DNA from 2 places in the Streptococcus sp. k-628 genome. Region 2 is predicted to be linked to the other one. Evidence: riboswitches for the same ligand, from Rfam matches in the RefSeq annotation. Region 2 holds a riboswitch; the other holds the start of a gene.
The links. A riboswitch is a leader RNA that binds a small molecule or an ion and turns the genes downstream of it on or off. The one in region 2 is predicted to bind thiamine pyrophosphate.
Positions count from the first base shown of each region.

Region 1 (3,413 bases), on a different contig from region 2:
CCTTGTGATTCTACCAAGGTTTTCAACATAGCAAGTTCAGTTGGATCATTCCAAGTTCCGTATTTCTTACCAACCAAGTCTTTTGGACTAGCTACATTGTCAGATTTACGAGAGATGATTCCTGATGTATTGTGTTCAACAATAGCTGCAACTGCAGTGATTCCTGCGCCTTTTTCCAATTTTTTAGCCATATAGTCTTGGAAATAGACTGCAAATGGTGCCTTACCGTTAATAACCAAGTCAGAAGAACTTTCTTCTGGTGGCAATTTCAAATCAACATCCACTCCAGCTTCTTTGAAATAACCTTTTTCCTTAGCCACATAAAGCCCTGTGTGGTTGGTATTTGGTGTCCAGTCTAGGATAAAGTCGATTTTCTTAAGTTCTGCTTCCTTATTATCCTTAGAAGCAGTTCCTTGACCACAGGCCACAAGCACAACAGCTACAAGAGCTGTTAAAACAGTTAAAAACACTTTCCATGTTTTCTTCATTTTGATTTCCTCTTTTCTTTTTCAGAAACATTCTTATTCTACGAACGTTTCCATTTAATAACATATTTTTCACTAATATCGACCAACTTCATACCCAGAAGACTGATAATCGATACCAGGATAATAATAGCAAACATAGTATCATACTGAAACAGTTTCTTGGACTGAATCATGTAGACACCTAGTCCTTCAAAGCCTCCCAACCACTCAGATACCACTGTTGTGATAAAGGCGTAGGAGACACTGACCCTCAGACCTGCATAAAAGTAGGGCAGGCTGACTGGAATTTTAAAATGCCACAGGATTTGCCAAGGCTTGGCCCGCATCAGACTAAACAAGGTCAGCATATCCTTGTCACAATGCCTAAAACCGTCCAAAATGCTGACGATGATAGGAAAGGTTGTCGTCAAGATAATCAGGACAATCTTGGGCAGAATCCCATAACCTAGCCACAAGACCAAGATAGGAGCTATAGCAATAGTCGGGATAGTCTGAACAACCACCATCATAGGGTAAATCAGGTCATTGAGCCAAGTCAAACTGTCCATAAGTACAGCCATGAGACAGGCAATCAAGACTCCCAAAACCAACCCCAGTAAAGCCACTCTCAAGGTTGCCCAGCTATGGTGCCAGAGAAATTCTCTATCACGAACAAAGGACAGGAGAATTTCAAAAGGTGTCGGCAGGATAAACTTGGGGAGAAGTTTAAGAAAACCTGCTAACTGCCAGATTGACAAGACCCCCATAAAGCCCAATAGACTAATGTGTCGTCTCAGTATACTTTTCAAGTTTCTCATCAATACTTAAAATCTCTCCTACATTTATTTTGACATTGGCAAAGACATTATCTACCTCCTGCCCGGCCACTTCCAGCGCTTCTTTGAGAATACGCATAAGCTCATCAAACTCCCCTTCCAAGACCGTTTCAAATGGTGTCACCACCATGGTCACTTCTTGAGCTTGCAGATAAGCAATGACCTGATCGATAACAGCTATCCGATTAATCCCCTGCGATAGGGGTAAAACTTGCAAGGCAATGCTTGCTTTCATAAAAACCTCCTCTTCTCGTTTTCCTTTGACAAAAAGAAAAACCTTTACCATATATGGAAAAGGTGCAGAATAGACTAAGTATCGTTCCCTACGCTGGCATTACCCAGATCAGGTGCGGTCGAAGTTTAACACTTCCTCTCAGACTGTACACAGACTCCCATATATTACATGGACATATGATAGCGCAAATTAAGAAAAATGTCAAGGAAACTGCTTACAGAAAAGAGCAGGAAACATTTCCTACTCCAATTTTCTATACTCGTTCTCCATCACTGTTTACTCTATAGCCATCCACCGTCGTATTAACAGCTAAGGCACCTGAAGAGTAAGAATAATACCACTTACCAGAAACTTGATACCAGCCTGTTTTCATTGCCCCTGAACTATCCAGATAATACCACGAGCCATTTTCCTTTAACCATCCTGTCTGCATTTCACCAGATGATTTCAAATAATACCAGCTAGAACCATCTTTCAGCCATCCCGTTGATTTAGAACCATTTGATTTGAAATGATACCAACTACCATTTATCTTCTTCCAACCGACAGTCAATCCAGTATTTGAGCTATAATTAGAGCTATTCCCTGATTGGTTCTGATAATTTTGTGAAGAAGTCACTCCCTCTAGCTGGATATAACGACGACTTCCGTTATAAGCTGTATAACTCAACCACTTGTATCCATCTTTTTCGAGAATTTGATCATAATGAACCTTCTCCCCAGGATAATAGTAATCAATCGCAGTTGCGCTAGCTAGTGGCTGATTTTTGATAGCAGACTTAGCCTTGAAATAATGTGTTCCTCCTGTTGAAACTGAGGTTTGACTATTCCCAACACTGCCACCAGCCAAATCTTTAAAATGAATAAATCCTGTCATCGTATTTGCTTTTATACTTCGTTTATTATAGGCTTCTGTATAACCATAGTTATATTCCTCGATCTCAATCTGATCTCCCATTACATTTGACACCCAGGCAACATGCCCATAAGTTCCTGCAGTAGACCAAGCAATAGAGCCAATCGTCGGTGTATTATCTACACGATAGCCTTCACGACGAGCACGATGCCCCCATTCATTCGCATTTCCATAAGCCCTTGGAATCTCAAAACCATTGACATTACTCAAACGAAAGGCTGCAAAAGAAGTACACTGACGAGAGTACATGCGCCACTGATCAATTTCCTGACTCCCATTTTTATAATAAACAGGATAATCATCCCCACGCGCAATCGATCCATTTCCGCCAGAATAGGCATAGACACTATCACCCGCTGCTAGCATCAATCCTACTACTAAAAAAGGAACAACCTTTTTAACCGACTTTCTAAAAGAAAATCCTGTCTCTATTACTTTAAATGATGAACTTTTCATTCTTCCTCCTTGAAATAGTATAGTACTCAATGAAAATCAAAGAGCAAACTAGGAAGCTAGGCGCAGGCTGTACTTGAGTACGGCAAGGCGAAGCTGACGTGGTTTGAATTTGATTTTCGAAGAGTATAAATCGAAGATTGCCTTCACTTAAACTATTCGGAGAAAAAAGAAAAAGTGAGAAAATTTCTCACTTTAGTCCAGATAATGAATCAAATTCTTTTCAGTAAGGATATCTGAGTAAGTAAAGGATTCAACGTAAACATTAGCTTGTTTATCTCCTTCAACGTTCCCAAATTCAACGATAAATAGGGATGGATAAACCTCAATTAGCTTACCCAATCTATTTTTTTGGCGCTTACGACCATTCTCCAAAGTCATTTCTACGACTTGTCCCTCATGTGCCTTGATTTCTTCTTTGATTTTTTTCATCTTGGCTACATCTGTAAATGCATCTGACATCTTATGCCTCCCTCTTTGAGATACTTGAAAATTTATTGTATTCT
Region 1 covers NZ_VMMZ01000008.1:74,085-77,497, forward strand. Annotated here, with positions in the region: gene HT730_RS01145 (ABC transporter substrate-binding protein) at 1-488, opposite strand, end outside; gene HT730_RS01150 (ABC transporter permease) at 527-1,285, opposite strand; gene HT730_RS01155 (thiamine-binding protein) at 1,248-1,538, opposite strand; TPP riboswitch at 1,607-1,709, opposite strand; gene cbpD (choline binding-anchored murein hydrolase CbpD) at 1,792-2,910, opposite strand; gene HT730_RS01165 (Veg family protein) at 3,103-3,369, opposite strand; gene dnaB (replicative DNA helicase) at 3,371-3,413, opposite strand, start outside.
Region 1: it holds a riboswitch for thiamine pyrophosphate, as region 2 does, so the genes downstream of both, HT730_RS01155 (thiamine-binding protein) here and HT730_RS02955 (ECF transporter S component) in region 2, are expected to answer to the same signal.

Region 2 (3,413 bases):
CATACTATCTCACCTCCCCTTGAGTATTGCTACTCTGAGATGTAAGTGGTTTGGTAACTGTCACTGATTTCACATGACAAAGACCCTGACTAGTCATCTCAATCCAATAATCAACCACAGAGATCAAGGGATCTAAACGATGACTAATGATCAGAAAACTTCTTCCTTGATTTCTCTCCTCCACAATCCACTGACAGAAATAATGGCAAGCTCTATCATCCAAACCTGCAAAAGGCTCATCTAGCAAAATCACAGAAGCCTTGCTGGTCAAGATGGTCAAGAGCTGAAGAATCTTTTGCTGGCCACCACTTAATTGATAGGGACTCTTATCGACTGCCTGCTCCAGATCAAAATATTGTAAAGCTTGGAGTATCCGCTGATTTCTTTCAGAATCAGGTCCATCTAATTGAAGCTCTTCTCGCAGACTGGCTCTGATAAACTGCTTCTCAGCTTCCTGAACAACACCCGTCAGGTCACGATACAAACTCTTTTTCTTTTTCAAGACCGAACCCTTCCAGGTAATGCGCCCCTTATACTTTTGAAATTGAAGAATAGACCGAAAGAGGGTTGATTTCCCGACACCATTGTCACCCAAAATACAGGAAATTCCTTGGTAAAATGTAAAATTCACAATCGAAAAGAGGGGGTAATTACCCAGCTCACAAGTCACACGGTCCATATGGAATAGTTCTGGGCTAGAAGCAACTCCCTTTGAAGAAACCTGTGTCATCTCAGAGGAAGGAATTTGATTTATTTCCCTTAGTTGCCCGTCTCTTAGCTCCACCATATGGTTGATATAGGCTTCATAGTCCGTTAAATCATGGTCGCACAAAATAACTGTCTTCCCATTAGAAGCCAACTCTTTTAGAATCTCCAATATCTCTATCCTACTCTTGCGGTCAATGGAGGCGAAGGGCTCATCCAAGAGATAGACCCTAGGATTCATAGCAAAGAGAACAGCCAAAGCAGCCTTTTGCTTTTCCCCACCTGATAAGTGATGAATGGGACGGTGCAATATTGCCTTGCAGCGACATTGCTGGACAACCTCTGCTATTTTAGAATCAATTTCCTGAACGGGATGCCCAATATTTTCCAAGGTAAAAATCAGCTCCTCAAACAAGTTCTCCATGGTAAATTGATGATTGGGATTTTGAAAGAGAATACCAACCGTCTGGACACGTTCGACGATAGAAAGCTGACTGACCTCACTCCCATCTATCAGGACTTGACCGCTATAGGGAAGAGAAATGACTTGAGCAATCATTTGAAAGAGACTCGATTTTCCAGACCCACTGCTCCCAACTAACAAGGTAAAGGCTTGCCCATGAAAAGTAAAATCAATCGGTTCCGAAAAAATTGGGGACTGAATCTCCCGTAATTCCAGACCCATCTATGCCTTTCCTCCAGCTGCAAACTGATGATAGAGTTTGACAATGGCACGAACCAAGATGGTACAGAAGAAAAAGACAGAAATAAAGCGCACCACAAGCAAGGAAAGGACAAAAGGAAGGGAGAAGGCGTAGTAACCTAACTTAATGTATTCATAGACAAAGCTAACAAGCGTAATCCCAATACTGTTGGCAGTTAGAGATAGCCAACTTTCATAACGATTCTTAGTTACGATAAAACCAAGTTCACTTCCCAAACCTTGAACCAAGCCAGACAAAAGGGCACCTAGACCGAATTGGCTGCCATAAAGGACTTCAGCAAGCGCAGCTAGCACTTCACCAATCGTTGCACTTCCTACTCTTGGAACAAAGATGGCCGCAATAGGCGCAGCCATACACCAGAGACCAAAGAGGATTTCATTGGCAAAGGCCTGCAAGCCAAGAGGTGTTAAGAGTAGGCTGAGAATATTATACACATATCCTGAACCAACGAAAACCCCACCAAAAAAGATAGACAAGAAAGCAAGCAAGATAACATCTTTTAACTGCCATTTTTTCAACATAAAAAACTCCTTTTTTTAAAGAAAAGTGGGGCACTCAAGGTGAGCTACCAAAAGGCTTTATATCACCTTCATCCAGTTTCGTAAAAGAAAAAACTCTAATTACAGATAGGAATTAGAGTTCAGCTTACAAGATTAGACCGTTCTTTTCGACATACGAAAAAAACATTTCACATTTCCCTTCGCCAGTATTAACTGTATCAGGTTCAATGGGTATCATCTCAGCCTAAAGCACCCCAAATGTCTTTATTATTTAATTATGTGATTATTATAACACACATTTTATACTAGTTCAAGAAATTGAACTGGAAATACAGCCTTGCACTAATAAATACAGCAGATCTTTCTTTGGTTAGATAGATACCTATTGTTCACTCATTTCTCGAACAGTTTTTTCTATATTTTTTGCATACGATATTGCTGAAATGATTGAAACACCATCCATATTGGTCTGTATAATGTCTTTAATATGTTGCGTCTGTATCCCACCAATTGCAACTAAGGGCATTTGTGGCAATAGTTTTCTCATCAATTTAAGACCTTCATAACCTATAGCGCCACCAGCATCATCTTTTGACTGGGTATCAAATACAGGACCAACACCAACATAATCTACATATTCAACTTTTGACTGTTGAAATTCTTTCTCGTTTTTTATAGAAAGACCAATTATTTTAGCTGGCATCAATTTTCTAATTTCATCAACTCCAAGGTCATCTTGTCCTACATGTACGCCATCAGCGTCAATTTCCATCGCCAAATCAATATCATCATTAACAATAAACGGAACATTGTATTTTTTACAAAGATCCTGTAGTTTAATTGCTAATTCGACTTTTTCTTTACCTTCTAAGGCTCCCTCCCCTTTTTCACGAAATTGAAATAAGGTTATACCACCTTTTAAGGCTTCCTCAACGACTCTATATAGATCTTTACCTTGGCAAGTAGTCGTTCCACAAATAAAATATAGTTTTAGTAATTCTTTATGAAACATTTTACTTCACTCTTTTGAATTTCTTTACATCTTCATCTGTAATCTCATATAAGGCATTTATAAATTCAACTTTAAATGTTCCAGGAAGATGTCCATTTGGACGTTTTTCTGCCATTTCTCCAGCGATATTGTAAACCAACATTGCTGTTTCTAATGATTTCAATTCTTGACCTTTTTCTAGTCCGATAAAGCTTGCTACCACTGCCCCTAATAAACATCCTGTCCCAATGACTTTTGGCATCATGGCACTACCATTATGAATCGTTACCACTTCTCCATTAACAGCAATCGCATCCACTTCACCTGTTACTATTATAGGAATATTGAACTTCTCATTTGCTGCTAGAGCAATCTCGTCAATATTATCTACTCCCACACTATCTACTCCTTTAGATGCCACACTTATTCCTACTAAAGAGGCAATCTCGCCAGCATTTCCTCTAATCGCTGCTAGTTTGTAATTGTTAATTA
Region 2 covers NZ_VMMZ01000017.1:14,885-18,297, reverse strand. Annotated here, with positions in the region: gene HT730_RS02965 (energy-coupling factor transporter transmembrane component T) at 1-3, opposite strand, end outside; gene HT730_RS02960 (ABC transporter ATP-binding protein) at 5-1,390, opposite strand; gene HT730_RS02955 (ECF transporter S component) at 1,391-1,951, opposite strand; TPP riboswitch at 2,109-2,197, opposite strand; gene thiE (thiamine phosphate synthase) at 2,313-2,942, opposite strand; gene thiM (hydroxyethylthiazole kinase) at 2,944-3,413, opposite strand, start outside.